Regions from separate parts of the Frateuria sp. sgz306004 genome, predicted to be linked through region 2. Evidence: predicted binding sites of a transcription regulator. Region 2 holds the regulator's gene; each other region holds the start of a gene.
What was found. Region 2 encodes FliA, which starts transcription of late flagellar genes. Its sites were predicted from a motif close to TAAAGTTTNNCNNNCNNNGGCCGATAA; they were not measured.

Region 1 (10,033 bases), on a different contig from region 2:
TCAGGCCGCGCCACGCGGAGATCGTTAGCAGGCTCTAAGCGAGAACTAAGCCCGGGCGAGCATGCTGGCGTGACCTCACTCAGCGTGCCACCCTCATGCAACGACTCCTGTGCCGTACCCTGATGGCCTCCCTTGGCCTGCTCCTGGCTTCCCATGCGCTGGCTGCCCCGCAGGCGGCGGACTATCGCGTGCTGTCCAAGATCCAGCTTGGCGGCACGGGTGGCTGGGATTACCTCAGCTTCGACGCCCAGCGTCGCCACCTGTTCGTCACTCGCGGTGACCGGGTGGAAGTGGTGGATGTGGATCAGCAGAAGAAGATTGGCAGCATTGCCGGCACGGCGGGTGTGCATGGCGTGACGCTGGACCTGTCGGCGCATCGCGGCTATGCCAGCAATGGCCAGAGCGCCTCCGTGACCGTGTTCGACCTGGACAGCCTGGCGGTGGTCGCCACCATCACCGGTACGGGCGAGAAGCCGGACGCGATCCTGTATGACCCGGCCTCCAAGCACGTGTTCACCTTCAACGGCAAAGGTCACTCCTTCAGCGTAATCGACCCCACGAGCAACAAGGTCATCACCACGGTGGCGTTGGCGGGCAAGCCCGAATTCGCCGCTGCCGACGAGCAGGGCCACATTTTCGTGAACCTGGAAGATCGTGCCGAACTCGTCAAGATCGACAGTCGCAAGAACACCGTGGCGGGCAGTTGGCCGCTGAGCGGTTGCGAGTCGCCCTCGGGCCTGGCCATCGACCGCAAGCACCATCGCCTGTTCTCGGTGTGCGACAACGGCCAGATGGCGGTGAGCAACATCGACAGCGGCAAGGTCGTGGCAAGCGTGGCGATCGGCGAAGGCCCGGACGCCGTGGTGTTCGACGAAACCACCGCCACCGCGTTCAGCTCCAACGGCGAAAGCGGCAACATCAGCGCCGTGCACCAGGACGATGCGGACCACTACAGCGTGGCGGCCACCATCTCCACCCAGCCCAGCGCCCGCACCCTGGCCCTGGACCCCAAGCTGCATCGCCTGTACCTGTCGGCCGCGCAGTACGCGGGTGAGCCGCCGGCCGAAGGCAAGCGCCCGGCGATCGTGCCGGACAGCTTCAGCGTGCTGGTGGTGGGCAGCCCCTGAGGGAGTGCCAAGGCGGGGGCGTGCTAGCCTAATGGGCCGTCCCCGTTCGCTTTGGAGTACCCGCATGTCGCAGGATCTTCGTTCCCTGTATCCCGAGATCGAGCCGTACGATTCCGGCATGCTCAAGGTGTCGGACCTGCACACGCTCTACTACGAGCAGAGCGGCAACCCCAACGGCAAGCCGGTGGTGTTTCTGCATGGCGGCCCGGGTGGCGGCACCAACCCCAAGTGCCGCCGCTTCTTCGATCCGGCGGTGTACCGCATCGTGTTGTTCGACCAGCGCGGTTGCGGCAAGTCCACGCCGCACGCCGAGCTGAAGGACAACACCACCTGGCACCTGGTCAACGATATCGAGCGCCTGCGCACGCACCTGGGCATCGACCGTTGGCAGGTGTTCGGCGGCTCGTGGGGCTCCACGCTGTCGCTCGCCTATGCGCAGACGCATCCTGAGCGCGTCACCGAGCTGGTGCTGCGCGGCATCTTCATGCTGCGTCGCTGGGAGCTGGAGTGGTTCTACCAGAAGGGTTGCGACGCGCTGTATCCGGATGCGTGGGAGCCGTACCTGGCGGCGATTCCGGAGGTGGAGCGCGGTGACATGATGAGCGCCTACTATCGCCGCCTCACCAGCAGCGACTCGAAGGTGCGCGTGGACGCGGCGCGCGCGTGGTCGGTGTGGGAGGGCGCCACCAGCTACCTGTGGCAGGACACCTCGCACATCCAGTCGAGCGGCGAGGATGAATTTGCCCTGGCCTTCGCTCGCATCGAGTGCCACTACTTTGTCCATGGTGGCTTCTTCGAACATGACGACCAGTTGCTGCGTAACGTCGATCGCATCCGGAATATTCCGGCGGTGATCGTGCAGGGCCGTTACGACGTGGTGTGCCCAATGCGCAGCGCGTGGGATCTCCATCGCGCCTGGCCCGAAGCGGATCTGCGCATCGTGCAGGACGCCGGCCACTCGGCTTTCGAGCCCGGCAATATCTCCGAGCTGGTGCAGGCCACCGACCGCTTCCGCGGCTAAGCTCTCGGCATCGAAGATATGCGGCCTCGCCCGGCAACGGGCGGGGCCGTATCGTTTATGCGGTGGCCGTCGGCGCGCGCGAGAACACGTACAAGCCCTGGTTGGCGCGCTTGGCGTGGCGCTTGGCGCGCGCTGCCAGGGTGGCGATGGATTCCGCGCGTTGCGGCAGGGGCGGCACCAGCTCCACCGCGCCCATCACCACGGTCGTGAACGGAAAGAACTGCGGCGTGCCGCGTCGATCCTTGCCGCGCAGGCCGCCGCGCACGATGTCGGCGGCGTCGAACAAGGTTGGCGCGCGGGCATTGAAGGTGTCGATGACGCATTGGCAGCGCGCGCGCCAGTCGGGGCTTTGGAACAGCACCACGAAATCGTCGCCACCAATGTGGCCGACGAAATCCAGTGCAGGGTCCACGTGCTCACTGAGCAGGCCCGACAACAGCCGGATCATTTCGTCGCCGCGCGAGTAACCGTAGTGGTCGTTGAACGGCTTGAAGTCGGTCAGGTCCACATGCGTCACGGCGAAGCGTTCGCTGCCTTCCAGCAGGCGCGCCAGATGCTCGGTCGTGGGAATGTTGCCGGGCAGGAAGGTGAGGGGGTTGGCATGGCGCGCGGCGTCGATGCGCAATTCGCTCACGCGGCGTACCAGGGCCTCACCCGTGCCCAGGCCAAGGTAGTGACCGGCACGCGTCACGATGAAACCGTCGCTGAGATAGCGTTGATCCTCGCCGCGCAGCACGTCGGAGAGGCTTTCCAGACTGCGCTGCTCTTCGCACACCAGCGGTGCGCTGTTCATCAGTGCGGTACACGACTTGCGCGCCAGCAGTTCGCGCGCGAAGGGCTGGGCCATGCGCTCGTTCATCAGGCGGCGGTTGATCAGGCCGATCGGGTTGCCATCCTTCACCACAGCCACGGCGTGCAGCTCCGGATGATCGACGAACAGCGACATGACTTCGTCGTTGGTCTGGCGCGGGTGCACGGATGGCGCCTCGATGAGCAGATGGCTCACCTGCGTGGGGCGCTGCGTGATCGGGCCGCGTGGCCGTGGCAGCACCGATACGGCCGGTACGCGCATCTCCTGCATCGCTTCGGGGCTGGCCTCCAGCGCCGGCGTGGCCGCGGGGCGTCCAATCAGAAAGCCCTGTGCGTAAGGCACGCCAAGGTCGCGCAGCACGCGCAGGTCGGCGGGGTCTTCCACGCCTTCGCCCACCAGGTCGGTGCCCAGCGATTCGGCCACCTGACACAGCGCGCGCACGATCGCCAGGCGGCCGGCGCTGCGCGAGAGGCCGTTGATGAGATAGCGGTCGATCTTCACCACGTCGGGGTGGATCTCGTTCCACATCTCGAAATTGGAGTGGCCATTGCCGAAGTCATCCAGCGCGATGCGCACGCCGTGGGCGCGTAGATAGCCCAGGGCGTGCGCCAGCCGCGCGGGGTTCTCCACCACGTCGCGCTCGGTCACTTCCACGGTGATGCGCGCCGGGTCCAGCCCGCCCGCGGCCAGGGCGGCGAGTACGTCGTCCGGGCGCATCGCGTCCTGCAGGATGGCGTGTGCGCTGAGGTTCACCAACAGGCGACCGCTGCCGCCGTACTGGGGGAATGCGCGGCAGATGGTGCGCGCCGCATGCAGCTCCAGCTCCGCCAGGCGACCCTCCATGCGTGCCAGGTCGAGCACATCGAGGATCGATGCCGGCTCCGGCAGGAAAGCGCAGCGGCTCAGGCCCTCATGGGCAATCACCTCCAGGGTGTCCACGCGCACCACCGGTTGGAAAACCGGCGTGAGGCTTCCCGCAGTGAAGGCGCGTTCGAGCATGGCGGTGGCGGAGTTGTCGACGGCGAGGGTGACTGGCATGCCTTGGTGTGTTCAGGCCGCGGCGGCCCTTGGCGCGTGCGTCACTGCAGGTGAGGGCCGCGCATCGTGCGCGGCCACGGGAGGAAGTTGGAAAAAGGCCACTTGTCGACCCAACACGTCGGCATCGCTGGCCAGGGCATCGCCGGTGGCGTGGATGTCCTGCACCAACCCGGCGTTGGCCTGGGTGAGCCGGTCCATCTCGACCACCGTTTGGCTGATCTGGCGGATGCCGCTGGCCTGCCGGTCACTGGCATCGGAAATCTGCGTCACCAGTTCGGCGACGTGGGTAACGCTTCGGGCAATGCCATCCAAGGCATCGCCCGAGAGCGCCACCTTGCTGCGTGCGATCGTCACGGCGTCGCCGCTGTCGACGACCAGGCGGCGGATATCCTTGCCGGCTTCCACGCAGCGCCGTGCGAGTTGGCGTACCTCGCCTGCCACCACGGCAAAGCCGCGTCCGCGCTCACCAGCCTGGGCGGCTTCGATGGCGGCATTGAGGGAGAGCAGGTTGGTCTGGAAGGCGATGCTGTCGACCAGGTCGACAATGTCCGCTATATGGCGGCTGGCCTGCTCGATGGCCTGCATGGAATCCAACGCCTCGCTCGCCACCTGGCGACCTTGCGCCACATGATGGAGCGCGGCATGCGTGGCGCGCGCGGCCGCGTCGGCGTGACTGGCACCCTGCACGGCCATCGCTTCCATCTGGGTCATGGAGCTGGCAGTTTCCTCCAGGCCTGCCGCCTGGCTCAGCGTGCGTTCGTTGAGAGCCTGGTTGTCGCGGGTGAGCCGTTGCGCGCGCGCATCCACCGATTGCGCGCGATGGCGCACCTGCGAAAGAACGCGGGCGAGCTGGGCGTCCATGGCGCTTAGCGCGCGCAGAAGCTGACCCAGTTCGTCTTCCGTGCCGATCTCCACCGGCTCGCCTAGCTTGCCTTCGGCAATGCGCGTAGCCAGTTGCCGGGCGTGGTGCACCCGATGCAGGAGGCTGCGCATCAAGGCCCGGTCGAGCAGCACGGTGCCCAGCAAGGCGAGTGCCAGCAGACCCAGCAGCAGGCCCATGCCTTGGCGATCGGCCTGGCGTTGCTGCGCCACCTGCGCATTGCCCTTAGCCAAGGCGGCTTGGAAGAGATTGGCGAAATCGCTTTGCAGCGGTTCGTAGGCGGGCTGTACTTCGGTGCTGAGCTTGAGGGCGGCGATGTCGAACTGGCCGGCGTCGAGCAGGCTGAGCGTTTCGTCGATCGCGCGGTCGGCCTCCGCCCGGTGCGTGCCGGTGAGCTTGAGCGTCTGCGCCTGATCCTGCGCGAGTGCGCTGGCGAGCAATGGTTTCCAGTGACGCTCCGCATCCACGCGATCGGTGTGGATGCGCGTGTGCGCATCATCCACGGCCGAAGGCAGCTGCGAGAGCACCGCGTGGACGAGCGCTTGCAGGCTGCTGTTGTAGTCGTTCTGCACGCGGCCCACGTCCGCCACCGGGCTGAGCGAGCCTTCCACCAAGCCTTGGATGCGTTGATCGGCGCGATGCAGTTGCAGCACACCGGCCACGCTCATCACCGCCAGCAGCACCAGCATCACGAGCAGGCGCAACAGCAGTCGCTGGCGCAGGGTCAGTCGGGGGAGGCGGGAGCGCAAGGTGAACATGAGGATTAAAGATGATGGGCCTGCTACCGCTGTCGGCGCATCCGGGCTGAACTTTAGCCGAAATTGCAAAATAAATGTATGAAAAACAATGAATTGTATGCTATTTGAGCATGCATGGGGACGCCGCAACGATGGCATCCGCGTGTGTCGTTTCGATGACTTCCGTGCTTCGTTTCGCAGAACGCAGGCCAGCAAAAAGCCCCGCGCAAGGGCGGGGCTTTGAGGTCTTGCCGAGGCGTGGACTTAGTCGGCGGTCAGTTGTTTGGTGCCGAAGATCTTGTCGCCCGCATCGCCGAGGCCCGGCAGGATGTAGCCGTGTTCGTTCAAGCGCTCATCGATGGCGGCGGTGTAGATCTCGATATCTGGGTGAGCCGCCTCGATGCGCTTGAGGCCTTCCGGCGCCGCCACCAGAAACAGGCCCTTGATGCGCTTGCAGCCGGCCGCCTTGAGCATATCGACCGTGGCCACCAGGGTGCCGGCGGTGGCGAGCATGGGGTCCACGATCAGCGCGATGCGCTCGTCCATGCGACCGGTGAGCTTTTCGTAATAGGCGATGGGCTTGAGGGTTTCCTCATCGCGTTGCAGGCCCACCACGCTCACCTTGGCGGCGGGGATAAGGTCGAGCACGCCCGGCAGCATGCCCAGGCCGGCGCGCAGGATCGGCACGATGGTCACCTTCTTGCCCTTGATCTGACGCACCGTCAGCGGGCCCGCCCAGCCGTCGATCGTCTGCTCGACGGTTTCCAGGTCCTTGGTTGCCTCATAGGTCAGCAGCGCGGCCACTTCGGAGGCAAGCTCACGAAACTCCTTGGTGCTGATGCCGGCACGACGCATCAGGCCAAGTTTGTGTTGGATGAGCGGGTGACTGACTTCGACGATCTTCATAGGACAACCTGGCGTTGGAATGGAGCCATTGTCGCGCAGGCGCGGCGCCACGCACAAAAAAGGGCGCCGGCGCGGGCCGGCACCCCATGGTCTGGGCGCGCTGCGGTCAGTGCGCGGCGGGGGCCGCGTCACCGGACAGGCAGTGGCTCATGAACTGCTTACGGGCATCGCCCTTGAGGCTCTTGGCCTCGGGGTCGGCATTGCACGCCTTCATTTTTTCCTGCTGCGTCATCTTGGCTGGCGCGGCGGCTTCGCCCTTGAGGCAGCTGGACATGAACGCCTTGCGCTCATCGCCAGTCTTGCCCGTCGCCTGCTTGTTGCAGTCGACCATCCGTTGCTGCTGCGCATTTTTTGCTGGCGTGCTGGTGTCCGCGGCGTGCACGGCGGTGGTGGCGGCCAAGGCCAGCGCCAAGCCGGCGACCATCAGGCTGAAACGGGACGACATGCGGGTACCCTCCTGGATGACCGGCGAGTGCCGGTGGCGCCAGTCTATGCCTGCGGACGTGACGGATGGGAGGGGGCTTACCCGGCCAGCGGATCGCTCGTTCAGCAAAATCCGTGTTCGCGCAGCCTCGCCCTCCAACGGGAAAGGCCACGCCCGTTACCGGGCGTGGCCTCCTTGCTGGCGTCGAGGATTGGCTTAGTGGCCGTGGTGATGATCGTCGTCGCTGTCGCGACCGTGATCCTCGTGGCCATGCGGGGCATGCCCCTGCCAGCCGGCCATGCCGGGCACGAACAGGTCGACGATGAAGCCGTCATGGTCGGACACGCCAATGGCCTTGCGAGCGTCGGTGGCGGTGACGGCATCGGCGGCGGTCTGTGCCGGCGCGTCGAGGTCGGCGCGCCCGTACTGCATCTTCAGCATGCGCAGTCGCGCCACGGTGTTGAGCAGGGCGTGATCGAGCACCTGCACGGTGGGCACCTCACGACCGGAATTGCCCGTGCCTGCCTGCGTGTAGCCCTGGATGGGGCCGAACTTTTCCGTGTACAGGAACGAGTAGCGATCATTGCGCGGCACCGATTCCACCGCGTTCCACAGCGCCGGATACACCAGGTTCTTGCCGAGCTTGAGCTGGTTCTCGCTGTCCTTGTAGCGGCCCGAGACCAGGCCGACCACATCGACGAAACCGTCGCTGAACTCGTAGGCATTGAAGTCGCCCACCACCATCAACGGCTGCCATGGCGCGGCGGCCTGCAGTTTCTGCACCTGGCGAGCCAGCGAGCTGGCCTGCACGAAACGCTTCTGGCGATCGCGCACGGCACTGGCGTCGTCCTTGTCGACATTGCTGCGCGCCTTCATGTGCACCGAGATCACCTGGAAGCGCACGCCACGTGCCTCGGCCGTGATCAACAGCGGCGGGTGGTCGTGCACAAAGGCGGTCTGGCCGTTGTCGTTCCATTGTTCATCGGCCGCCAGCTGCTGCACCGACACCACACGCACCCGGTCGCTGCGCACCAGGAAACCCACGTTGATGCCGCTGGGATCATGACCGGGCAGCAGGTAGGCCTCGTACTTGGCGCGATAGTCGTCGCTCAATTGTTGGGCCAGGCCCTTGAGCAGCGGCAGGCTCTTCACTTCCTCCACCGACAACACGTCGGGCAGTTGCAGCACCGTGCCGATATAGGCGGACAAACGCTGCGTTTTCAACGCTACTTCGGCATCGGTCGGCTCCTTGCTGTTGCCGCTGCAGGTGAAGGTGGTGTTGAAGTTGCTGTCGCAGAAGCGTTCCGTGTTGAACGCACCGATGCGCAATGCGTACGGCGCCGTGGGCGAAACGGCGCGCGGCATCTCGGCGGCACGCTTGAGCGTGATGGAAGTGGGGATGAAGGTGTATGCGCCAAAGTCGTACGAGATCACACCCTCGGCGCGGAACGTGCTGCCCGCCACCAGCGGCGTGTTCGCGGGTACGGCGCCGAAGTCGGCGGTGTTCATCTTGAACACTTCGGGGTTGCCGCTCCAGTTTGGCAGCTGCACGCCATCGGGCACCTGCACGCTGTAGCGCACGCCCGGCAGGCGCAATGAGCGCTTGCCGTTCGCGGTGATGCTCACCTCCGCGTAGGGCTGGGTGCTGAAGCGCTTGTTGCCCGTGTTGATCATGCCGTTCTCGATCACCACACGCATGCCCACGAAGCACTGGAAGTTGGTGGTGCCGCAGGACAGCTTGTCGGGATCGGATGAGGGCAAGCCTTCGCCGAACACCACGGCCTTGGGCAGGCGCGCACCATGGGCGGTGACGGTGACGGCGGCATTCTTCAACTCGGTGAGGCGGTAGTAGTTGTCGACGGTGGCGTCCACGTTCACCACGTCGCCCACGGCAACCGTCGGTTTGGTGGCGGTGAACACGTAGATGCCGTTGGAGGTGAGTGGATCGGCGTCGGCACGCGCATCGGGGGTTTGCATGGTGAAGCCGTTCGGGCCCACCGCCGTGACGATGTTGCCGGTGGTGATGACCGATTTGCCCACCAGCGGCGAGATCTGCTCGCGGCCCTGGATCTGCCAGATCTCCGCGGCCACGGGGATATCGAACAGGATGGCGCCCATCGCGCTGTCGCGCGCCAGCGGCAGGTTGCCGCTAGGCTGGCTGAGCTTCACTTCGAATGCCTTGTCGTCGCTGGCGCTGCTGCGGCCGTGCACGACGACGTTGAAAGTCGCCTGAGTCTGGCCCTCGGCGATGGTGACCGTGGTGTCGAGCGCGTCATAGTCGCCGTTGGCGACCGTGGCGGTTCCATCCACCGTGGTGGCATGCACGCTGACGCCGCCGGCAGGGGCGGGCTGGGTGAGCGAGACGACGAAGGGCATCTTCACGTCGGCCGGGCCGCGCACGGTGGCGCTGGCGTCGGCGATGGAGAGTGCCTGGCCGAGCACCACGCAGGAGCTGGCGCTGTTGTGCGGCGAACTGGGCGACACGACGACGAAGTCGGCCTGATTGTCGCCGGTGTTCCTGGGCAAGCCGGCCGTGTCGCTCTGGCGTACGTAGCCCTTGTCGGCATTGGTGCTGCCGAGCGAGGCGAGCGGCGTGCCGGCCTTGTAGGCGGAGCCGGTGGAGAGGCCTACTTGATCGGCGATCTGGCCCGAGCTGTCGAGCAGCGCCAGGCCGCCGTCATCGGTGACGCCGGTGCTGTACTTGAGATCGCCCGCCACGCTGCCGGAGTAACCGCCGCTGGCGCTGTTGGTCAGCAGCAGGTAGCAGCCTGAGGCGATGGAGGTGCCACTGGGAAAGGTGAGTCGCGTGCCGGTGGTGCCGCTGGCATTGGAGGCGTTGAGCTTGTAGCCGGACAGATCCAGCGCCTTGCGGCCGCTGTTGAACAGTTCGACGAACTCATCGTTGCCACCCGCCGGGCCGCGCAGGCGAAACTGCGAAATGCTGAGGTCGGCCGCTTGCGCGGACGTTGCCGACAGGACAACCAGCAGCGCACCCCAAAGGGCACGCCGAACGTGCGTTGCTTTCATGGACCGCTCCCTTTCCTGGGTCCGGGACGGACCCCATCGAGCGGCAGGCTAGTAGGTTATTG
Region 2 (10,033 bases):
CGCGCCTGCGGCGCCCGCGCTGCCGACGGAATCGCTCGAAACGCTGTTGGCCCGCGCTCGCGCGCTGGGCATTCCGCTGCACAAAGACCCGCAGATGGCCGCGCTGCTTGCCTCGCTACGCCTGCGTAAAGACGTGCCGCCCCTGCTCTATGCCGCCGCTGCCGCGGTGATGGCGAGCATCTACGACGCGGCGGAATCGAACGGCTGAACCGCGCTCAGGCGGCGTCCCGATCGGCGGGGAATCGCGCAATAGCCTGCTGGGCGGCTTCTTCCAGGGAATAAGCCATCTCGTTGAGCGCGGGACTCGCAGGCTGTGTGAGGTCGTGCCGTGCCAACGGTTCGGGAAGCCACAGGCCGATCAGGCACACCTTGGGTATGTCACCGCGCAACCGCGTGGCGAGACGGTCTAGTTCGCTGCCCTCCACATCCAGGTCGCCCGTAACCAGGTAGGCCATGGATACCGCACCCGGCGTCGCTTCCGGGTGGGGTTCGGCGGCGAATGCGGTGAAATCTTCCACTGCCACGTGGCGGGCATCGATATGCAGATCGCGCAGGATACGCGTGAGCAGCTCGGCGGCCAGGTCATCCACCATCGAACCCAAGCTCACACACAGCACCACCGAGCCCGGTGGTACCGCCAGCGAGCCCTGCCAGCGACCGGTGGCATCCTCCCGCTGTTGGCGCAGGCGGCGTCCAATGCTCATGTCGTCGAGCACCGAATGGCGTTGACGCCAGCGCGACCAGCGCCGTCCCTTGCTGCCGAGCGACTCCACTACCGTGGCGATAGTGTTGCGCACCGAGGTCTGTTGCACGGGATTGATGGCGCCGCGCGTGCGATCGATGCGCGCCAGTTGCATGGCGGGGAGCAGCACGGTATCGCAATAAGCGGCGAAGCTTTTGCGTTTCATGAACTCGCGCGCCTCCGCGAGTATCTCGCTGGCATCGCCGGACAAGGCACGTTGGTACACCCGCTGCGGCATCGTCAACGCCGGCGCATCGCCTAGCAGAATGTTGAGCAAGTCCAGCGCTTTCACATGTCGCCCCGCCACGACCAGGCAGAGCGTGAGCGGCGTGGACATGAGGAGGCCCACCGGTCCCCACAGCCAGCTCCAGAAGATCGCCGACACCACCACCGCGAGCGGCGACAAGCCGGTGGTATGGCCATACAGGAAGGGCTCGATCAACTGCGACACCACCAGCTCCACCACCAGGTAGAGCACCACCGTAATCAATAGCAGCGACCAGCCCGGCGACACCGCCGCCGCGAACAGCGCCACCAACGCCGCCACCAGCCACACACCCACATAGGGCACAAAGCGCATGACGGCTGTGAGTGCGGCCCACAGCGGTGCGCTGGGCACGCCGACCAAGGTAAGCCCCACCCAGATCGCCACGCCCACGCCGAAATTGACCGAGAAGGTCGACAGGAAGAATCGCGACAGCCGCTCGCCAGCGTCGTTGATCGCCGCCGTCGTCGCACGTAGATCGGCGCCGCCCGCCAGGCGAATGAAACGATCGCGCAGTGACTCATGTTCCAGCAGCACGAAGATCAGCACCACCAGCACGATGCCGGAGGTTTCCACCGGCGTCCACGCGGCGCTGAGCACGCGCGTGAGAATGCCCACCGGCGATCCGGGCGCGTGTGCCGCCGTCGGCTCAGCTTTGGGCGCGGTAGCCGCGCCAAGGTAGGGGGGCAAGGCATACGGAGCGACGGCACCACCCGGCGTCGCGACACCGCCTTGTTCCTCGATCACTTTGCCCCATTCGCCGCGCACGCTGTCGAGGCGTCCAAAGGTCTCCGCACGCAGATCCTTCACCTTGCTGCGGATGGTGACCTCGTACTGCGGCAGGCTGCGCGCCACGTGAACTACCTGCGAACCGATCATGGTCGCCATGCCGCTCACCACGACCACCAGGGCCACCACCGCAATAAGCACCGAAGCGGCATGGCCCAGCCCGATGCGTCGATACAGCCGCACCCATGGCGCCATCAGCAGACTGAGAAACAGCGCTAACACGATGGGCACCAGCACTTCGCGCCCGAAATACAACAGAGCCAACACGCACGCGGCGGCGACGATCACCACCGCCCGCTGGCTGGCCGACGCGGCGGGTGCCCCCTGGGCTTGCTCGGACATGGTCGATCTCCTGGCCGTTCTTACTCAAGCCAGTCGACGGAGGCTGGCACGACCGCCAGCATAGCCGCGCCGAAGCGCGGATGGATGGAACGAAGGCTCAGGCCGCGTCTTGCTCCTGCGGCAGGCGACACAGGCGGCGCACATCGAGCAGGGCCACAAATCCCCCTTGCCAGGGATACACCCCAAACACCGGCTCATCCATGCGCACGTCGCCACCCGGCGGCGGCGGAGCGATATCCGCAGTGGCCACCGGGATCAGGTCGCCGATGGCATCCACACGCACGCCGACCAGATGCGGACCATGTGAAAGCATCACCAGGCGCATCTGCGCCGGATCGCTGGTGTGCGCGAGCGACATGCCCAGGCGACTGCGACCGTCCAGCACGGGCACGATGCGGCCGCGCAGGTGGCGGATGCCCAGCAAGTCGTTCGCGGCACCGGGCACCGGGGTGAGTTCCCCGTCGCGGATCACTTCGCTCACTTCCGTCAGCGGTGCCGCATAAAGCTGCCCGCCGAGCCGAAAAGAGAGCCAGCGTTCGTCCGCGCCTTGGGTCGGGTTGGGGTTCACGAGATCAACTCCGTGGCATGCGTCGATGCCGCGCCGGGCGCGGCGTGGTGAATCAAGGGCCGTGGTCCGGCAGAACAATAGGTACGTGGCCTGCGGCGTTGACATTGGCATTCGCGCCAGGGAGCGCGTGCTTCAATGCCGGTGTTCCCGTATTCGGCGGACTGAATTCGTTGAGCGGCGCACGATCCGGCACGGCATTGCCAGGTGGCTGAGTGGCTTCACCTACGGCGGAGTCAGAAACAGGATGTGACGCCGCTGGCAACGCCGCCCCTTGTGGTTGGTCGTCAATGTGCCGCACGGGCGGCGTGGCCGGAGTGTCATCGGCAAACCGGCCTGCGCGCTGATCGTTGTCGAACAAGCGCCGTGGAGAATATTCATCGCTCAGCACAACCACCTGAACGCGCCGATTGTGATTGCGCCCATCCTCGGTGCCGTTATCCGCGCTGGGGTGATACTCGCCCCAGCCCACAATACCCAGGCGGCTCGGTTCGACACCTTGCGAGGTGAACAGCCGCGCGACACTGGCCGCACGGGCGGCCGAAAGCTCCCAGTTCGACGGATAGAGCGTCGTGTTGATGGGCCGATCGTCTGTGTAGCCTTCGATATGCACCGGGTTCGAAAACGGCTTGAGGATCGCTGCCAGCTGGTCGAGCACCTCATCGGCGTCGCCGGATAGCTTGGCTTCGCCGCTATTGAAAAGAATGTCGGTACGCAACTCGATTTCGAGCCAGGTGGCGGTTTTCCGCACCACCACCATCTGCTTGTCGATCAGCGGCTGCAAGGCGCGTTGCACCTGATCGCGGATCGTCTCCAGGTTGCGCCGTTGATCGCGCATCTGTGCGCTGCGCGCGTCGGCCACGCGAGCAGGCGAAGGCCGCGAGGGAATCGGCACATTGAGCGGATCGACCGCTGCGCCGGGCTGGCTCTGCGGCGAGGCCACCGCCGGATCCACATTGTGCGGTTTGGCGCGCGACTCCGGCATGGCTGCGATCACATGGCTGGAACCATTGAACGCCTCGATGATGGATTCGGACATCACGCGGTATTTGCCTTCGTTCACCACGGACACGGCGTACATCACCACGAAGAAGGCGAGCAACAAGGTCATCAAGTCGGCATAGGGGATGGCCCATGCTTCGTGATTGACGTGGTCTTCGTGGTGCTTCTTTTTCATGGCAGGTATCCCTGCAATTTCGATTCGATCTGGCGCGGATTGGCGCCCTCGGCGATGGCCACCAGGCCTTCGACCAGGATCTCGCGCATCTGCGTCTGCTTGTGGATCAAGCCCTTCAGGCGCGCGGCCATCGGCAGCATCAGCAAGTTCGCCAGCGCCACGCCGTAGATGGTGGCCACGAACGCGGCGGCGATGCCGTGACCGAGCTTGCTCGGGTCCGCCAGGTTCTGCATCACGGCCATCAGGCCCATCACCGCGCCGATGATGCCCATGGTGGGCGAGAAGATGCCGGCGTTCTCGAACACCTTGGCAGCGGCGAGGTCCGTGTGCTCGCGGGCGCCTACTTCGACCTCCAGCACGCCACGGATGGCGTCGGGTTCGCTGCCGTCCACCAGCAGTTGCAGGCCCTTGCGCACAAAGGTGTCGCTTTCCGATTCGATTTGCGGCTCCAGGCCCAGTAGACCCTGGCGGCGCGAAATTTCACTCCAGCCGACGATGCGGCTGATCAGGTCCGATGGCTGGTGATGCGGCGGCTTGTACACCATCGGAAACATGCCCATCGCGCGCTTGAGCGTCTTGCCGGAGTTTTGCACCAGCAGGGCCGCGATCGTGCCAAGGAACACGATCACAAACGCAGCCGGATTCCACAGCGCTTCCAGACTGGAGCCCTTGAGGATGGTGCCGACGATCACGACCACGAAGGCCAGGATCGTACCGATGAGACTTACCAGGTCCATGTCAGGCGCTTACTCGCAGGGAGGGGAGGAGTTGACCGTCGCCGCCGGCCAGGCCGGCCAGATCCATCACCAGCGCAAGACGGCCGTCGCCGGTGACCGTGGCGCCCGCTACGGCGGGCACGCCCTCAAACAAGGGGCCGAGCGGCTTGACCATCACGTCCTCGCGGCCCAGCACTTCGTGCACCAGGCAGCCGAGTCGCATGTGGCCGATATGCAGCACCACCACGTGGCCGCCGGAAGGGCCATCCACGCCGATCCATCCGGCCAGGTCAGCCAGCGCCAGTGCGCGACCGCGATGCGAGGCCACGGTGCGGCCATCCAGCTTTTGCTTCTGGCCGGGTGCCAGCTCGAACACTTCTTCCACGTTGCTCAAGGGCAGCGCAAGCAAGCGCGCTCCCACGCGCACCATCAGCACGCGCTGGATCGCCAATGTCAGCGGCACGGCCAGTTCAAGCGTGCTGCCACGCCCCAACTGCGAGCGCACCTGCAAGGTGCCGCCAAGTTCGGCTACGCGTGTCTTCACCACGTCCATGCCGACACCACGGCCGGAGATATCCGAGACGGTAGCGGCCGTGCTGAACCCGGGACGGAAGATCAACTCGTAGCATTCGTTTTCGCTCAGGCGCGCAGCCTGAGCTTCGTCGATCACGCCCTTCTCCAGCGCCTTGCGGCGCAGGACGTCGGGATTCATGCCGCGACCATCGTCGGCCACGGTGATGATGATGCGTTCGCCACGCTGGCTGGCGCCGAGCGTCACGGTGCCTTTGCGTGGCTTGCCGGCCTTTTCGCGGTCGGCCGGCGACTCCAGGCCATGGTCGAGCGCATTGCGGATCAGGTGCACCATGGGGTCGGCGAGCGCCTCGACCAGGCTGCGGTCAAGGTCGGTGCCCTCGCCTTCCTGCACCAGTTCCACTTCCTTGCCGAGTTGACGCGAGAGATCGCGCACGATGCGCGGAAAGCGCTGGAACAATCGACTCACCGGCTGCAGGCGCATGCCGAGCACGGCGTTCTGCAAGGCATCGGCCACGCGATCCAGCTCGCTCGCCGCGAGCGCGAGCGTTTCGTCGCCATGTTTGGCAGAGAGGCTGAGCAGACGATTACGCACCAGCACCAATTCGCCAGCGCGATGCACCAGCGCGTCCAGGCGTGCGGTGTCCACGCGCACGGTGTTCTCCGGTGCGGGCGCCGCATGCTTGGCCGCTGCAGCGGCGGGAGCCGGTGCCGGGCTGGGTGCCGTTACGGCGGCGCCTGGTGCCGATCCCTTTCCGTGCAGGTTATCGAGCAGGGATTCGAATTCGTCGTCGGAAATGCTGTTGGAGACCGCGGGTGCGGGCGCCGAGACGGCAACGCCGGGCGTACCACCCTTGCCGTGCAGGTTGTCCAGCAGGGCTTCGAACTCATCATCCGAAATGCTGCCGGATGCGTCTGCCGTCGTCGATGCGACGGCTCCCGGCGCGCCGCCGGTGCCGTAGAGGCTATCCAGCAGCGCTTCGAATTCCGAATCATCGATGGTGCCGTCGCTCGGTGGCGGCGCCACCGGCGCCGGCGCCGGCTTAGGAGCCGATGCGGGGGCGGCTGCGCCACTGGGCGACAGCCGCTGCAAGAGGCTTTGGGGCGGCATGGTCATGCTGTCGCCACCGGCCAGCGCGGCCAGCATGTCGTTCAGCAGGTCCAGCGCTTCCAGCAGCGCGTCCATGCGGTCAGCGTCGAGTAGCAGTTGCCCGTTACGCGCCACATTGAGCAGGTCCTCGGCGTGATGGCACAGATGCACCATCGGCTCGATCGCGAGAAAGCCTGCGCCTCCCTTCACCGTATGAAAGGCACGGAACACGGCATTGAGCAGGTCCGCATCACGCGGCGCGGCTTCCAGGCCGATCAGTTGTTCGCCCAGGCGCTGCACCAGCTCCCCGGCTTCCACCAGGAAATCATTGCGCAGCTCGCTGTCCAACGTGGGATCCATACGGAACCACTCTCCTTAGAAACCAAACTCGCTCAGGAGGCGATCGGCCTCATCTTGGCTGGACACCTTGACCGGGCCGCTGGCTGCTTCGCTGCCGGCCAGTGCGCCGGTAAGGTTCACCAGTTCCAGCAACGAGCTTTCCACGCTGCTGATAAAGCCCACGACCTTCTTGATGCGCTGGCCGGAAAGGTCCTGCCACGATTGCGCCACCACGAAATCAGCCAGGCCGTCGCGGCAGTTGGTCGCGAAACTCAGCGATTGCTGTGCGAGCACATGCGCCACGTCGCCAGCCGGCGTGCCGTCGACCACGGCGTGGGCGTTCTCGGCCAGTGCGTCTGCTTGCGGCCGCATGCGTTCGGCAAAATCGAGCGTGCGATGAGCCGCCTGCGCGCTCATCTCCAGCACGTCTTCCAGATGCTGACGCGCGTCGGCCACGCTGCCCGGAACGCCTTCCTGCGCCAGGTCGCCGCCTAGCCGACGTACGGCATCGTGCAGCTCGCGGGCCAACAAGCCAAGCGCGCGAAACAGGCCTTGCTCGCGCTGGCGCACGAGTTCGTCCAGCGCTTTTTCGAAGGCAGCGCCGTCGGCGCTATTGAGCAGATCGTGCAGTTCGGGCGGCAAGGTTTCGGCGGCCATCAATGCGGGTTGAGCGTTCATGCGGCGGCTCCGGCGGCGCCGAGGCGCTCAAAGATCTTGGTGAGTTTTTCCTGCAGGATCGCAGCGGTGAACGGCTTGACGATGTAGCCGTTCACGCCCGCCTGTGCGGCGGCGATGATCTGCTCGCGATTGTTCTCGGCGGTGACCATCAGCACGGGGATCGTCTTGAATGCCGGCTCGGCACGAATAGCGCGCAGCAAGTCGATGCCCGTCATGTTGGGCATGTTCCAGTCGGTCACGACCATGTCGAACGGCGCGCTGCGCAAAGCCGTCAATGCGCTCTCGCCGTCGTCGGCCTCCTGGATCAGCCCGTTGCTGAAACCCAGCTCGACGAGCAGGTTGCGAACGATGCGCCGCATGGTGGAAAAGTCGTCCACCACCAGGATCTTCATATTCTTGTCCAAACCACGTTCTCCGCTTGCACCGTGCCCTCCGGTGCGCCATGACGTAAGGAAATGTCCGGGGTACTGCTCAATTCTTTTCGCGCCAACCTGCCATGCGGGCACGCAAGCGCACGATGGCCTGGCCGTGGATCTGACAGACCCGCGATTCGGTGACGCCGAGCACTGCACCAATTTCCTTGAGGTTCATTTCCTCTTCGTAGTACAGCGACATCACCAGTTGTTCGCGTTCCGGCAAGGTTCCAATGGCTTCCACCAGCGCGCCGCGCATGCCCTCGTGCTCCACGCTGTCCTGCGGCCCCAGGCTGTCGCCATCGACCACATCGAACGCCGCGCCGCCATCGGCGTCATCGGGCGCGGACAAGCTGAGCAACCGGGCACTCGCCGCATCGGCCAGCACCTGGTGGTACTCCTCGGCACCGATGCCAAGTCGCCGCATGACTTCGGCGTCCTCGGCATCCGAGCCGGTTTCGATCTCGATCTGACGAACGACCTCCGCCATCTCGCGAACCTTTCGGTGCACCGAACGGGGAGTCCAGTCGGTACGCCGCAACTCATCGAGCATCGCGCCTCGAATGCGGATACCCGCAAACGTTTCGAAGCTCGCATTCCGTCCGGTGGTGAAATTTCGCGCTGCCTCCAGCAACCCGATCATGCCCGACTGAATCAAGTCGCTTACATCCACACTGGGCGGCAGCCGGCCCATCAAGTGATAGGCAATGCGTCGCACCAGTGGCGCATGCTGGCGAACCAGTTCATCGGCACTCTGCTTCTGCAGTTGCAGATATTCGGAAGCCACGCTCATGTCACCACCCCGTCGCCACTGTGGCGTGCCTGCTGAAGAACGCTATGCGGTCCAGCCCCAGTCGCTCGGGTTCACCCCATGTATCGACCGCACTGGCCAATTGCTTGAATGCCTGGCCGGAGCGACTGGAGGGCCACAGATCCACCACGGCGCTCTGGCGGCGAATGGCCTGCTTGAGCCGCTCGTCGCTAGGCACCATGCCCATAAATTCCAACGCCACATCGAGAAAGCGGTCGCAGACGCGAGCCAGCTTTTGATGCAGCACGCGGGCCTCGCTGGCGTTGCGCACCATGTTGGCCACCATGCGGAAGCGGCGCACGCCGAAGTCGCGGCTGAGCACCTTGAGCAAGGCATACGCATCGGTGAGCGAGGCTGGTTCGTCGCATACCACCAGCACCACGTCATCGGCCGCTGCGGCAAACATGGCCACGTTGTCGGACAAGCCCGCGGCGGTATCCACCAGTAGGTAATCCGGCGGATCGGGCAAATCGTCGAACGCCCGGATCACCGCGGCATGCTCGCCATTGCCCAACTGGGCGAGGCGGCGCGTGCCCGAGCCTGCCGGCACCACCTTCAGGCCGTGCGGCGCGGAGAGCAACAGATCTTCGATATGACAACTGCCGTCGAGCAGGTGACCGATGTGGCGCGTGGGCGTGAGTCCGAGCAGCACGTCGATGTTGGCCAGGCCCATATCCGCGTCGAGCAGGATCACCTGGTGACCGTCCATCGCCAGCGCCATGCCCAGGTTCACCGACACCGTGGTCTTGCCGACGCCGCCCTTGCCGCCCGCGACCGCAATGGCGCGGCAGCGGCGACGCGGAGCGGGCGCCACCGGGTTGAAGGCGGGCTCGGGCAGTGGTGAAGGCTTGCTGCCGTGACGTTCGGCAAGTGCACGTAACATGGCTTCCAGTCCCATGGCTTGATTCATTGCAAAGGCACCGTTCATGCATTCACCACCGCAAGTCCAAAGCGTTCGGCCATCAGGTCGTCATCTGCCGAGGTACTGGCTTTGAGTACCTGCGCGGCTCGGCACACCAGCACGCGCGCATCGGCGTTGGCGATGTCCTCGGGCACGCGCTGGCCGTCGGTGACGTAATCGAGTGCGAGCTGATGGCGGATCAGTACCGACAAGGCGCCGCCCAAGTTGGGGGCCTCGTCGAGTTTGGTAAGGATGCAGGCGTGCGGCTTGACCGAGAGGTACGCACGCACCGACTCATCCAGCGAGGCGGCATGCGCGTTGGCCGCCAGCACCAGGCACGAGCGCAGGTCGCCGCCGTTGCCAAGCACCTCCAGTTGTTCCGCCAGGCGCGGATCGTTGCCGGCAAGGCCCGCGGTATCCACCAGCACGGTCTGGCAACCGCGCAACAGCTCCAGCACCTGGCGCAGGCTGTCCGCATCGTAAGCCGGGTAGACGCGCACGCCGAGCAAGCGGCCGTAGTGTTCAAGCTGCGCGGCGGCGCCGATGCGGTAATGGTCGGTGCTCACCAGGGCCACCTGGGATGCGCCATGACGCATGACCGCGCGCGCGGCAAGCTTGGCGATGGTGGTGGTCTTGCCCACACCGGTGGGGCCGACCATGGCGATCACGCCGCG
Region 3 (10,033 bases), on a different contig from region 2:
CCGCCCGGACAACTTGCACTGGCCCACTCGGTACGACTCCCGTCGTGTCGATACAAGCCGCAGGCATCCAAACGACCGGAACGGAACGCGCCATGCGCCCATCACAGCTTGCCGTCGACCTTGCCCTCGCACGTCGGCGACATCGCGCGGAATCTCCCTTGCGCATGCCGGTCACCCATTGCGCACCGCTGAGGAGATTCCCATGAAGCACACCCTGTTGTGGCTTGCCGCCAGCATGGCGCTCACCTGCGCCCTCGCGGCACAGGCCGCCGACAACAAAACCACCGTGATCCGCGACTACACCGATACCGTCGCGCCAGCCGACCAGGAGGCGTACGAGGCCGGCACCAAGGCCTTCAACCAATGCCTTGGCCAGCACGGCTTCAAATACACCTGGACTGCCTGGGTGCACGAAACCGGGGATACCTACTCGTACTCCTACACCAGCGATCCGCTGCCATGGTCGGCATTCGACGCGATGCGCGAAGCCGGCAAGGCTTGCGACGCCGCACTGCGCACCAACGTCAATCCGCACCTGAAAAGCGAAACCAGCGCATTCCTGAAACAGCACCCCGAGCTGAGCTATTTCCCCGGCAATACCGCCAGCAACTGGCCGTTGATCGAAGTGATCGTGTTCAAGCTCAAGCCAGGCCATGAGCCACACGAGGCGTTCGTTGACGTGCTGAAGAAAATCGCCGAGGCAGCGCAAAAGGCCAAGTGGCCCAACCACTACATCGTGCACGAGGTGATGGATGCGGGCGATGACGCGCCTGATTTCCTCGTGGTGTTGCCGGCCAAGTCTTGGGCCGATCTCGGCAAGGATCCGGATACGCCGCTATGGACCATGGTGGAGAGCGCTTATGGCAAGGCAGACGCGCAAGCAATGCGCAAGTCGCTCAATGAGGCCATGCTCAGCGAGAGCGCGCATGTCGACAGCTACAGCGCCGAACTGACCTACAAGGCCGGCAAATAGCCGATCGAAAACGACGAAGGCCGCCTCCATGGCGGCCTTCGTATATGCGGCGAAATCATCAGGCTTGTCGCCGCACCGCCCCCTCTACGAACGTACCGGCACTTTCACCTTGCGGAAGCGGTACTCCTGCACCTTCCAGGTCGCCAGCCCGTAACCCAGGCCCGCCAGCAACCACAACGCCGCCGATTGCGTCGTACTGAGGCGCGGGTGCGGTATCAGGAAAGTCATGACGAGGAACATCGGCACGCCATAGAACAGCACACCGCTACGCAGCACGAAACGCAGCATTCCGTGCTGCCGGACCCTCGACCATCGATCAAATTCTTTCGCCTGCATGAGTCTTCTCGCTCGAACCGCGCCCTTATGGACGCCTCCATGGAACGCATGAGCGTCCCATGGGTTGAATGGCCCGCCCCTGAACGTCAGAACTCGGTCCAGACGTCGCCATTCGTCACAGTCGCCGGCTCGGGGCGCCGGCGAGAGGTTTGCGGTGCCGCCATGGCAGGTTCCGCACGCGCCGAGCGCTCCAGCAAGGCCGACACCGTCCTGGCGGCGGGAGGCTCGTCACCGGCTTCACCTTGCACCGTGAAGTAAGCCACTTGGTTCATCAGCACCTGCGAGAGATCCAGCGTATTGCGGCTGGCGGCGCTGGCCTCTTCCACCAGGGCAGCATTCTGCTGGGTCACCTCGTCCAACGTTCCCACTGCGTTGTTGACCTGGCCGATGCCCGCCGACTGCTCTTCGGACGCCGCCGCAATAATATCGATGATGGTGCTCACCTCGCGCACGTCACTGGCAATATCGTTGAGCGCGCCGCCCGTACGTTGCACCAAGGCGGCGCCTTCGGCCACCTTGTCGCTGGTGCCCTGAATCAGGGTCTTGATGCTTTTGGCCGCCACGCTGCTGCGTTGGGCCAAGTTACGCACCTCGGTCGCCACCACTGCGAACCCGCGCCCCTGCTCACCAGCGCGTGCGGCTTCCACGGCAGCATTGAGCGCCAGCAGGTTGGTCTGGAAGGCGATCTCGTCGATCATGCCCACGATCTCGCCCACTTCCTTGCTGGCTTCGGTGATGGCCTGCATCGCGCCCACGGCGGAACCGGCGATCTCGCGCCCTTCTTCGGCACGCTGGCGCATGCGCATCGCCATGTCTCGTGCCTGGTTGGCGCCCTCCGAGTTTTGCTTGACGGTGGCCGCCAGCTCTTCCATCGATGCAGCGGTTTCCTCCAGCGAACTCGCCTGTTCCTGCGTGCGCTGGGAAAGATCGTCGTTGCCCTGCGAAAGGTCGCGCGCGGCTCCCGTCACTTGCTCGGCCACATCGCGAACCTGCGTCACGATACTGGTGAGCTGACGATCCATCTCGTCAAGCGAGCGCAGCGTATCGGTGAATTCATCGTTGCCCGTGACCGCCGTCCCATTGTTGAGTTTGCCTTGCTGAATCGCACCGGCAAGTCCGCGCGCTTGCGTCAGCGGTCGAATGATCGCCCGCGTCAATACGACCGCCACGACCAATAGCATCAGCACGCCAACAAGCAGCACAGCAAGCGCGAGCTTCCAGGTGACGCCGAAGCGACGAGCCGCGTCCTCCGCGGCTTGTGCGGCCTGCTTCTCATTGGCCGCGATCATCTCATCGATAACGGCAGTCGCCTGCCCCAGACGCTCGGAGACCGTGGTGACGTGCATGCGACGCGCATCTTCAATCTTGCCCTGCTCGAGCAACTGCGCTTCTTGCTTCACCAACCTAACCAATTCCTCGCGAAGGTTGATGAACTTGGCGGCTGCGGCGCGCTCGGCATCCGAGGACACCATGGCGGGGTAATAGCGCCCCCATGCCTCATTGAGGCGACTTTCATCGGCATCCAGGCGTGCTGTGAGATTGTGCTGCGAAGGATCGATCAGCGTGCGGTTCAAGGCCAAGCGCTCATCGATAAGGGCCTCGCGAACATCGCTTGCGGCGACGATGGCCATCACATTGTTTCGATACATGTCGTCGATCATTTGATAAGTGCTTCGAACACCCAACAGACCGACCACTCCAACAGCAACCGCGACCACCAAGGCGATCGCCATGGCGCCGGAGATCTTCAAACGTACGGAGAAACGCATTGTGATGTCACCTCTGATGGAGCTGCCCACCCCAGAGGATGTATCGGCGATGCCTGGCCCTGCTTGACCCGCAAAATATTGCGCCTACACGCCTATCGGCTTTCACTGTCATCCGACTCGCGGTTACCTAGAGCACATCAAGAACGTGATGAAAAACACACTGCCAAGTCAGAAAACGTGTTCGATCCCTTCGGGCAAACGCACCCACGGGTGCATGCATTCCTCGAATACCGAGATCGACGGCGCCGGCAAACCTTGCCGCACCAACACGCCAATCGGAACGCCGATGACTCCCGGTGCTTGGTCCAACCGGTAGTACACCGTAGCGCCGCAGTGCGGACAGAAATAGAACGTGGCCTTACCACCCGAGTCGCCTTCGCGCACATAAGCCGTAGCATCGCCCCGCACCACCACGGCTTCCTCACGAAAGCGAGCCTGCACCCCGAACACACTGCCTGTGCGTCGCTGACACGCGTGGCAATGGCATATGGATATGCGTTGCGGGTCTTCCGTGGCACGCAGCATGAGCTGGCGGCAACTACAGATGGCGACGTGTTGAGGCATGGAGCAACTCCGCGTAAGAGGTCGCCGAATCAGCGCGGCGCGCCATCAGCAAGCAGCAGACTGAAACCGAACACCGGCAAGGCACCCTGCGTGAAGTCGAGTGCCGTGTCGCGTTGAAAACCCATGCGCTCGTACATACCCCAGGCCTGACGCATGGCCTGCGTGGTGTGCAGAACCATACGAGCGTTCCCCTGCTGACGCGCCAGCTCAATGCAGGCCTGCGTGAGCGCCTTGCCAACGCCCGCGCCACGCGCCTGGGGCGACACGCCAAGTAGACGGATGCCCGAGGCGCCTGTCACCGAGGTAGCGCTACCACCCGATCCGTACTGCGCCATGTCGCCGAAATACACCACGCCCCCCAGCAACTCACCACTCTCTCGTGCCGCCACCAGTACACGCGCCTTTGGCTTGCGCGTGAAGTCGCCAATATTGGCTAACATCTCGTAGTAGCGTGGCTGCTCTTGCGGCGAAGGGAAGCCTTCCAAGACTGCGTAGACCTTCACCAACAGGTCCCCGAGCGCACCGAACTCGCTTTCGCGGATATCTCGAATGGTTAGCGCTAAGCTCACAAAGACTCCGGTGCCCCAAGCACGTACGGGGTGATCAGTGGCAAGCGCATATTGTGGGTCCGCGCATGATCCATGACCAGCGCGCGGGTTTACAGCAACCGGGGACCGGGTGCCCGTACCAGTACAGGTGTCGCACGACCTTGGTGCCGTGCTACGGTCGAGCCCTTCCCTGCTCCTGGAGCCTCCCGTGCGCCACCTTCGCCCCTGGATGTACGTTGCCCTGCTCGCACTTTGCGCAGCTACCAGCCTGCCGCTGTCTGCCCAGACGCTGCGTGTAATGAGCTTCAACGTTCGCGTGCCCGTGGAGTCCGATGGTCCCAATCGTTGGGAAGCGCGGCGCGACCTGATGGTTCGCACCATTCGCGAGCAGCATCCTGATCTGATGGGCACACAGGAACTGCATCAGGAACAGGGTGATTACATTGTCGCCAAGCTGCCCGAATACACCTGGTTCGGTATCGATCGCCGTGGGGGGCACAGCGACGAACACATGGGCGTGTTCTACCGCAAAGACGTGTTGGAGCTGAAAGAATCTGGCAACTTCTGGTTGTCGGATACACCGGACCAGCCCGGCAGCATCAGTTGGGGCCATCCGCTACCGCGCATGGTGACCTGGGGGTTGTTCACAGTAAAAGCCACGGGCCGCAGCTTCTACTACTACAACACGCACATGCCCTACCGCTCAGAAGACGAACCCGCGCGCGTAAAGGGCGCCAAGGAAATGCTGGCCCGCCTCGCCAAGCTACCCAAGAATGCACCGTTTATCCTCACGGGCGATCTCAATACCGACGCCAGCAGCCCCACCTATGCACTGCTGACCAAAGCACTGGTGGACACACGCGCCGTGGCGCCCACGGTGGATGGCCCTGAAAAGACCTTCCACGGCTTCACCGGAAAGCCCGATCAACGCATCGACTTTATCCTCGAGCGCGGCTTCACGCCGACAACCTTCGCCACCATCACGACGCAGCAGGATGGTCGCTATCCGTCCGACCATTTTCCGGTGCGCTCCGATCTAACGCTCGATCGTCATTGAACGATGCGTTGAGGCATCCGCAAATCCCTGTGGGTCGGGCTTGTCTCACTTTCAAGCTCGTCAATGGATGCATCAAAGAAGATACAGCGACTACCGGATAACTGGCTTTGGCAGATGCCCAGGGGCGACTGGACCGTCGAGAATGTCCATTCAAAGCGGCACATAATCGTCGAACAACGCTTCGACGAACCTATGCGCCGCACGAACGGATACCGACGGCATACGGCCTCCCATGACACTCTTGCACGCACTGCATCGCGCCGCGCGCGCCACACCGCATAAGACTTTCCTGCGATACAACGGAGCGAGCATTACCTATGCCAGCGCATGGGAGCGATCGCGACGTGCAGCCCACGTGCTGCAAGAACTCGGCGTAAAGTCGGGTGATCGTATCGCTGCCATGTGCCTGAACACCCCCGCCTTTATCGACATGATGATGGGTGCATGGCAGCTTGGCGCCGTCTTTGTTCCCATCAATCACAAACTGAAGGGTCCCGAGGTCGATTTTATCCTGGCGCATAGCGGTTGCGCCGCCGTGCTTTTCGATGCCAGCCTGGCTCCCGTGCTGTCCCGCGTCCGACATGGTGCTGCGCGCCTGTCGACGAATGGCGAAGTCGACGGTGCGCTTGCTTTCGATCCAGCTTGCGAAACGGCCGATGAAATCGCCATCGCCATGCCTTCAGACGACGACGTTGCCCAGGTGCTCTATACATCCGGCACCACCGGAAATCCCAAAGGCTGCGTGCTGACGCATCGCGCCGTTACGCAGGCCGCCATCATGGCCGCGTTGAGTCTCTCCATCACGCATAGCGAGCGCACGCTCATTGCCATGCCGATCTGGCACGCATCGCCCCTCAACAACTGGTTTGGCGCGACTCTCTACATGAGTGGCACGGTGGTACTGCTTCGCGAGTACCATCCGCTGCACTTTCTAGAGACCATCGAAAACGAACGCATTACGCTGTATTTCGGTGCGCCGGTCTCTTACACGCTTCCGCCCGACACGCTAGACGCCTTTCCCTCGTTCGACTTATCCAGCGTGCGCGCCTGGATCTATGGTGGAGGACCCATAGGCGCAGCGCAGGCTGAGCGCCTCGCACGGGCTTATGGCGGCAAGGGGTTCTACCAGGTCTATGGCATGACGGAGGCGGGCCCTGCGGGCACCGTGCTGTATCCCGAGGAGCTGCGCGGCAAGCCCGGATCGATCGGCCGCCATGGCACGCCCGGCACCGATATACGCGTGGTCCGCGCCGATGGCGGCGATGCCCAACCCGGCGACACGGGAGAAATCTGGCTCGCAACGCGCAGTCGCATGTCTCACTACCTCAACGACCCGGATGCCACCACCGCGGCCTTCACCGATGACGGCTGGTTTCGCACAGGGGATATTGCGCGGGTCGATGCCGACGGCTTTCTTTTCATCGTGGACCGATGCAAGGACATGATTATCTGCGGCGGCGAGAACGTGTATTCGAAAGAGGTGGAGGATGTATTGAGCGCCTACCCTGCCGTGGCAGAGGTTGCGGTGATTGGTGTTCCTCATGCCGAGTGGGGAGAGACAGTGGTCGCCCACGTGGTGACGCGCCAAGGTGCGTCGCTCGATGGCGACTCCCTGAGCACCTTTTGCAGGGACCAGCTGGCTGCCTACAAAATTCCCCGCCGCTATGTGTTTACCGACGCCTTGCCACGTACGCCCACGGGAAAGCTGCAGAAGTTTCTTCTGCGGCAACGACCAGGCGCGTGATCAGGAATGGGTGAGCATCGTTTCGCGATTCGGCACTCGGTTTGGCCTTGCCGCTTTCGCTTCCACGTCATCGGTGTGGCTGCCGCCGACAACTGTCCATGCCGGGCTGGACATGACGCGATGAGGGCGTTCCCATGGCTTCGTCAGTGCCGTTTCGAGCCAATGTGCTCCACGGATCGAGACCTCATCGTGAGGTAACGCGGCTACGAACAAAGCACCACCTTCCTTCATCCATGACAGCAACGGCCCGCACGACCTCTGATCACCAAGAACCACACTTACTGCCGACACGCCCGGATAACGGCGCCTCGCCACGACCATCGCCACGGACGCATCCACACGCATCGTCTCGCTGACCAGCACCAACAGCGGCGTGACATTCGCCTCCTTGGCACGCGCGACACAGCGCGCGAGTGCCTCGTCATTCAAATCGGCCGCGCAGCTCGCCACCAGACACAAAGTGCCGATGTTGGCGACCGATGTCACACCGGCAGGCCTATCGTGCGACGGGTGGTGGTACAGCGACTGTCGCGGCAGGCGTGCCATGACCTTGTCACGGGAGCGATCCAGCAAGAGCCAGTCACCGGGCACCGCATCGCCTTCCGGCCAGGCGAGCGCGTGGCAACCACGTGAGGAGTACACACTCAACAAACCATCGTGTTCGGCAATGACACGCGCCGGGTAGCCGGCCTCGAAATCGGCCAGCGTCAAGGAAGCAGCAAGCTCTGGCCGCCAGCCGAGCTGATGCAGCGAAAACATCCTGTAAGACATGGGGTAGCCCTGGAAGCTTGAAAAACGACGGCCACACAAAACGGGGCCGAGCGATACGCCAGGGTGCGAAGCGGAAGGATGCAGCGCGCCAGCAAGCGAGCTGGCGAAACGATCAGAGACGCGACGACCCGGCGGAGGCTGCTGCAACAATCATGGTTCATTTCCTCCTTGTGGCTGGGTTGACGGGATGCGCAGAGTAGCCATGCGCAAAGGGCCTTGCAAGTACTTATTTTCGTTAGGTCTGACGCATGTAACGCAGTACGCTGGCGCATGTATGCGGCACATGGCCCCCTTCGTGGGGTGGCCACGTGCAACGCCACCCCTGATCTCACAACGTGATCGTGCCCTCCAGATAGAACACGCACGAGCCTTCCAATTCCACGCGATCGCCGCGCAAGCGACAGTGCATCTCACCACCGCGCGCCGAAGCCTGATAAGCATGCAGCTCCTGCTTGCCAAGCCGCTTGGCCCAGTACGGCGTCAACATGCAGTGTGCGCCCCCGGTTACTGGGTCTTCGGGAATGCCCTTGGCGGGAGCGAAATAGCGACTAACGATGTCATAGCCCTCATCGCCTGGTGCCGTAACGATCAGGCCCGGGCTGTCCCAGCGCGCGATGGCATCGAGATCGGGTGTCAGACGTCGCACGGTTTGGGCACTGTCCAATACGGCCATGGTGTTGAACGCGTTGCCGTAGAGTGCCACCGGCTCCGCACCAAGCGCCTTCTGCAGCCCCGCTGGCATCGCCACGGGCGCACTGTGCCGCACGGGAAAATCCATCACGTAGCTCGCACCGCGTCGAAAGACATGCAACGGGCCACTGGCGGTGTGGAAGGTGACCTGTTCACGGGTACGGTCCAAGCGCTCCATCACCACCGCCGCGGATGCCAGCGTGCCATGGCCACACAACGGCACCTCTACCGTCGGCGTGAACCAACGCAACTGATAGTCCGCGCCATCCGCAACGAAGAACGCGGTTTCCGCGAGGTTGTTCTCGGCGGCAATGGCCTGCATCACCTCGTCCGCGGGAAATGCATCGAACACCACCACTGCCGCGGGATTTCCACTGAAGCGGCGCGTGGTGAAGGAATCGAGTTGAAACATGGCGGGCATGGCATGACTTCCGAAGGTGAGCGACGGTTGGCCGGACGGCCAAAAAGAGAACGGCACCATCGTGACATGTCACGATGGTGCCGTGTGCGGAGCATCGCAAGATCAGCACCCTGCTCGCCCGACGCCATGTAAAAGGCCAGCGCCGGGCGGCTTCAGGGCGCCGACCGATCAGGGTGTCGTAAAGCTCGCCAGCACCGTCACGCCGTTGATGGCGGTGGCGCCGCGTACGCGGATGTACCAATCGCCAGCGGCGGGCACATTCGACATAACGGCCTGCGCGCTGCCCGGCTTAACCGACTTATAGGCGGCATCGCTGCCATCCGCCGCCGGCGCCTGGCCCGTCTTGACGAACAGCTGGACATCCCCCGAACCACCCAGGGTACGCATGCTGAGGCTGCGCGCCCCCGCAGGCACCTTGATACGGTACAAGGTCGAGTCGCCCTGCTTGGCGGTCAGCGTGACTTGCATGCCATTCTTCAGGTCCACCACGGGTTCCGCCGGCGGCGGCGTAGTATCGATGGCCTTGAGCACGGCAGCTTCCGCATCGACGATACCCGCACCGATGGTCTGGTCCGGCTTGGCGGGGAACGCGCGAGCGGTATCCGTCAGCAGCTTGGTCAACTGTGCTGGAGTCAGCGCAGGCAATTCCACCGCTTTGCGAGCGCCAATCACCATGGCCAGCGTGCCGGCCACGTGCGGCGCGGCCTGGGACGTACCCGCCATGCCGCCATAGTTTTCATCCCCGGGCTCATGCGCGCCCATATTGATGGCGGACCACACGAAGCCCGCCTTCACGATACTGCCGCTGCTGGCATCGTTGGCGTAGACGCCACCACCTGGTGCCGCCAACGTCACGCTGTTGCCGTAGTTCGAGAAGAACGAGCGTTTGCCGGTGATGCCGTTGGCGGCCACCGAAATAACGCCAGGGCAACTGGCCGGGGAATAGTTGGCAGCATCCTTGGCGGCGTTACCCGCGGAAACGACCACCGCCGTGCCACGCGCGATCGCACCAGCAATCGCCTTTCCGGAGACGTCGCTAGCCGAACACGAGCCACTGCCACCCAGGCTCATGTTGATGACTTGTGCGGGATGTTGATTGTCCGGCACGCCGTTGACGTGACCGCCTGAGGCCCACGTAATGGCATCGGCGATATCCGAGT

Region 1: AC3G2C_RS00130 (methyl-accepting chemotaxis protein) is a predicted target of FliA. The motif match lies at 5,665-5,691, and genes of this name have one in related genera.
Region 3: AC3G2C_RS06510 (methyl-accepting chemotaxis protein) is a predicted target of FliA. The motif match lies at 3,119-3,145, and genes of this name have one in related genera.

The regions. Positions count from the first base shown of each region.
Region 1 covers NZ_JBYLFE010000001.1:21,664-31,696, forward strand. The annotation lists gene AC3G2C_RS00115 (YncE family protein) at 96-1,127, shown strand; gene pip (prolyl aminopeptidase) at 1,192-2,148, shown strand; gene AC3G2C_RS00125 (EAL domain-containing protein) at 2,204-3,997, opposite strand; gene AC3G2C_RS00130 (methyl-accepting chemotaxis protein) at 4,010-5,635, opposite strand; gene upp (uracil phosphoribosyltransferase) at 5,879-6,520, opposite strand; gene AC3G2C_RS00140 (PsiF family protein) at 6,627-6,965, opposite strand; gene AC3G2C_RS00145 (lamin tail domain-containing protein) at 7,161-9,971, opposite strand.
Region 2 covers NZ_JBYLFE010000008.1:51,228-61,260, forward strand. The annotation lists gene AC3G2C_RS16850 (flagellar biosynthesis protein) at 1-208, shown strand, start outside; gene AC3G2C_RS16855 (AI-2E family transporter) at 216-2,138, opposite strand; gene AC3G2C_RS16860 (chemotaxis protein CheW) at 2,236-2,706, opposite strand; gene motD (flagellar motor protein MotD) at 2,759-3,880, opposite strand; gene AC3G2C_RS16870 (flagellar motor protein) at 3,877-4,617, opposite strand; gene AC3G2C_RS16875 (chemotaxis protein CheA) at 4,619-6,577, opposite strand; gene AC3G2C_RS16880 (protein phosphatase CheZ) at 6,593-7,234, opposite strand; gene cheY (chemotaxis response regulator CheY) at 7,231-7,638, opposite strand; gene AC3G2C_RS16890 (RNA polymerase sigma factor FliA) at 7,706-8,440, opposite strand; gene AC3G2C_RS16895 (MinD/ParA family protein) at 8,442-9,368, opposite strand; gene flhF (flagellar biosynthesis GTPase FlhF) at 9,383-10,033, opposite strand, start outside.
Region 3 covers NZ_JBYLFE010000003.1:50,355-60,387, reverse strand. The annotation lists gene AC3G2C_RS06520 (hypothetical protein) at 203-973, shown strand; gene AC3G2C_RS06515 (hypothetical protein) at 1,058-1,261, opposite strand; gene AC3G2C_RS06510 (methyl-accepting chemotaxis protein) at 1,396-3,078, opposite strand; gene AC3G2C_RS06505 (GFA family protein) at 3,247-3,642, opposite strand; gene AC3G2C_RS06500 (GNAT family N-acetyltransferase) at 3,672-4,211, opposite strand; gene AC3G2C_RS06495 (endonuclease/exonuclease/phosphatase family protein) at 4,420-5,247, shown strand; gene AC3G2C_RS06490 (class I adenylate-forming enzyme family protein) at 5,480-6,991, shown strand; gene AC3G2C_RS06485 (ribosome small subunit-dependent GTPase A) at 6,992-7,762, opposite strand; gene AC3G2C_RS06480 (PhzF family phenazine biosynthesis protein) at 8,091-8,873, opposite strand; gene AC3G2C_RS06475 (S8 family peptidase) at 9,042-10,033, opposite strand, start outside.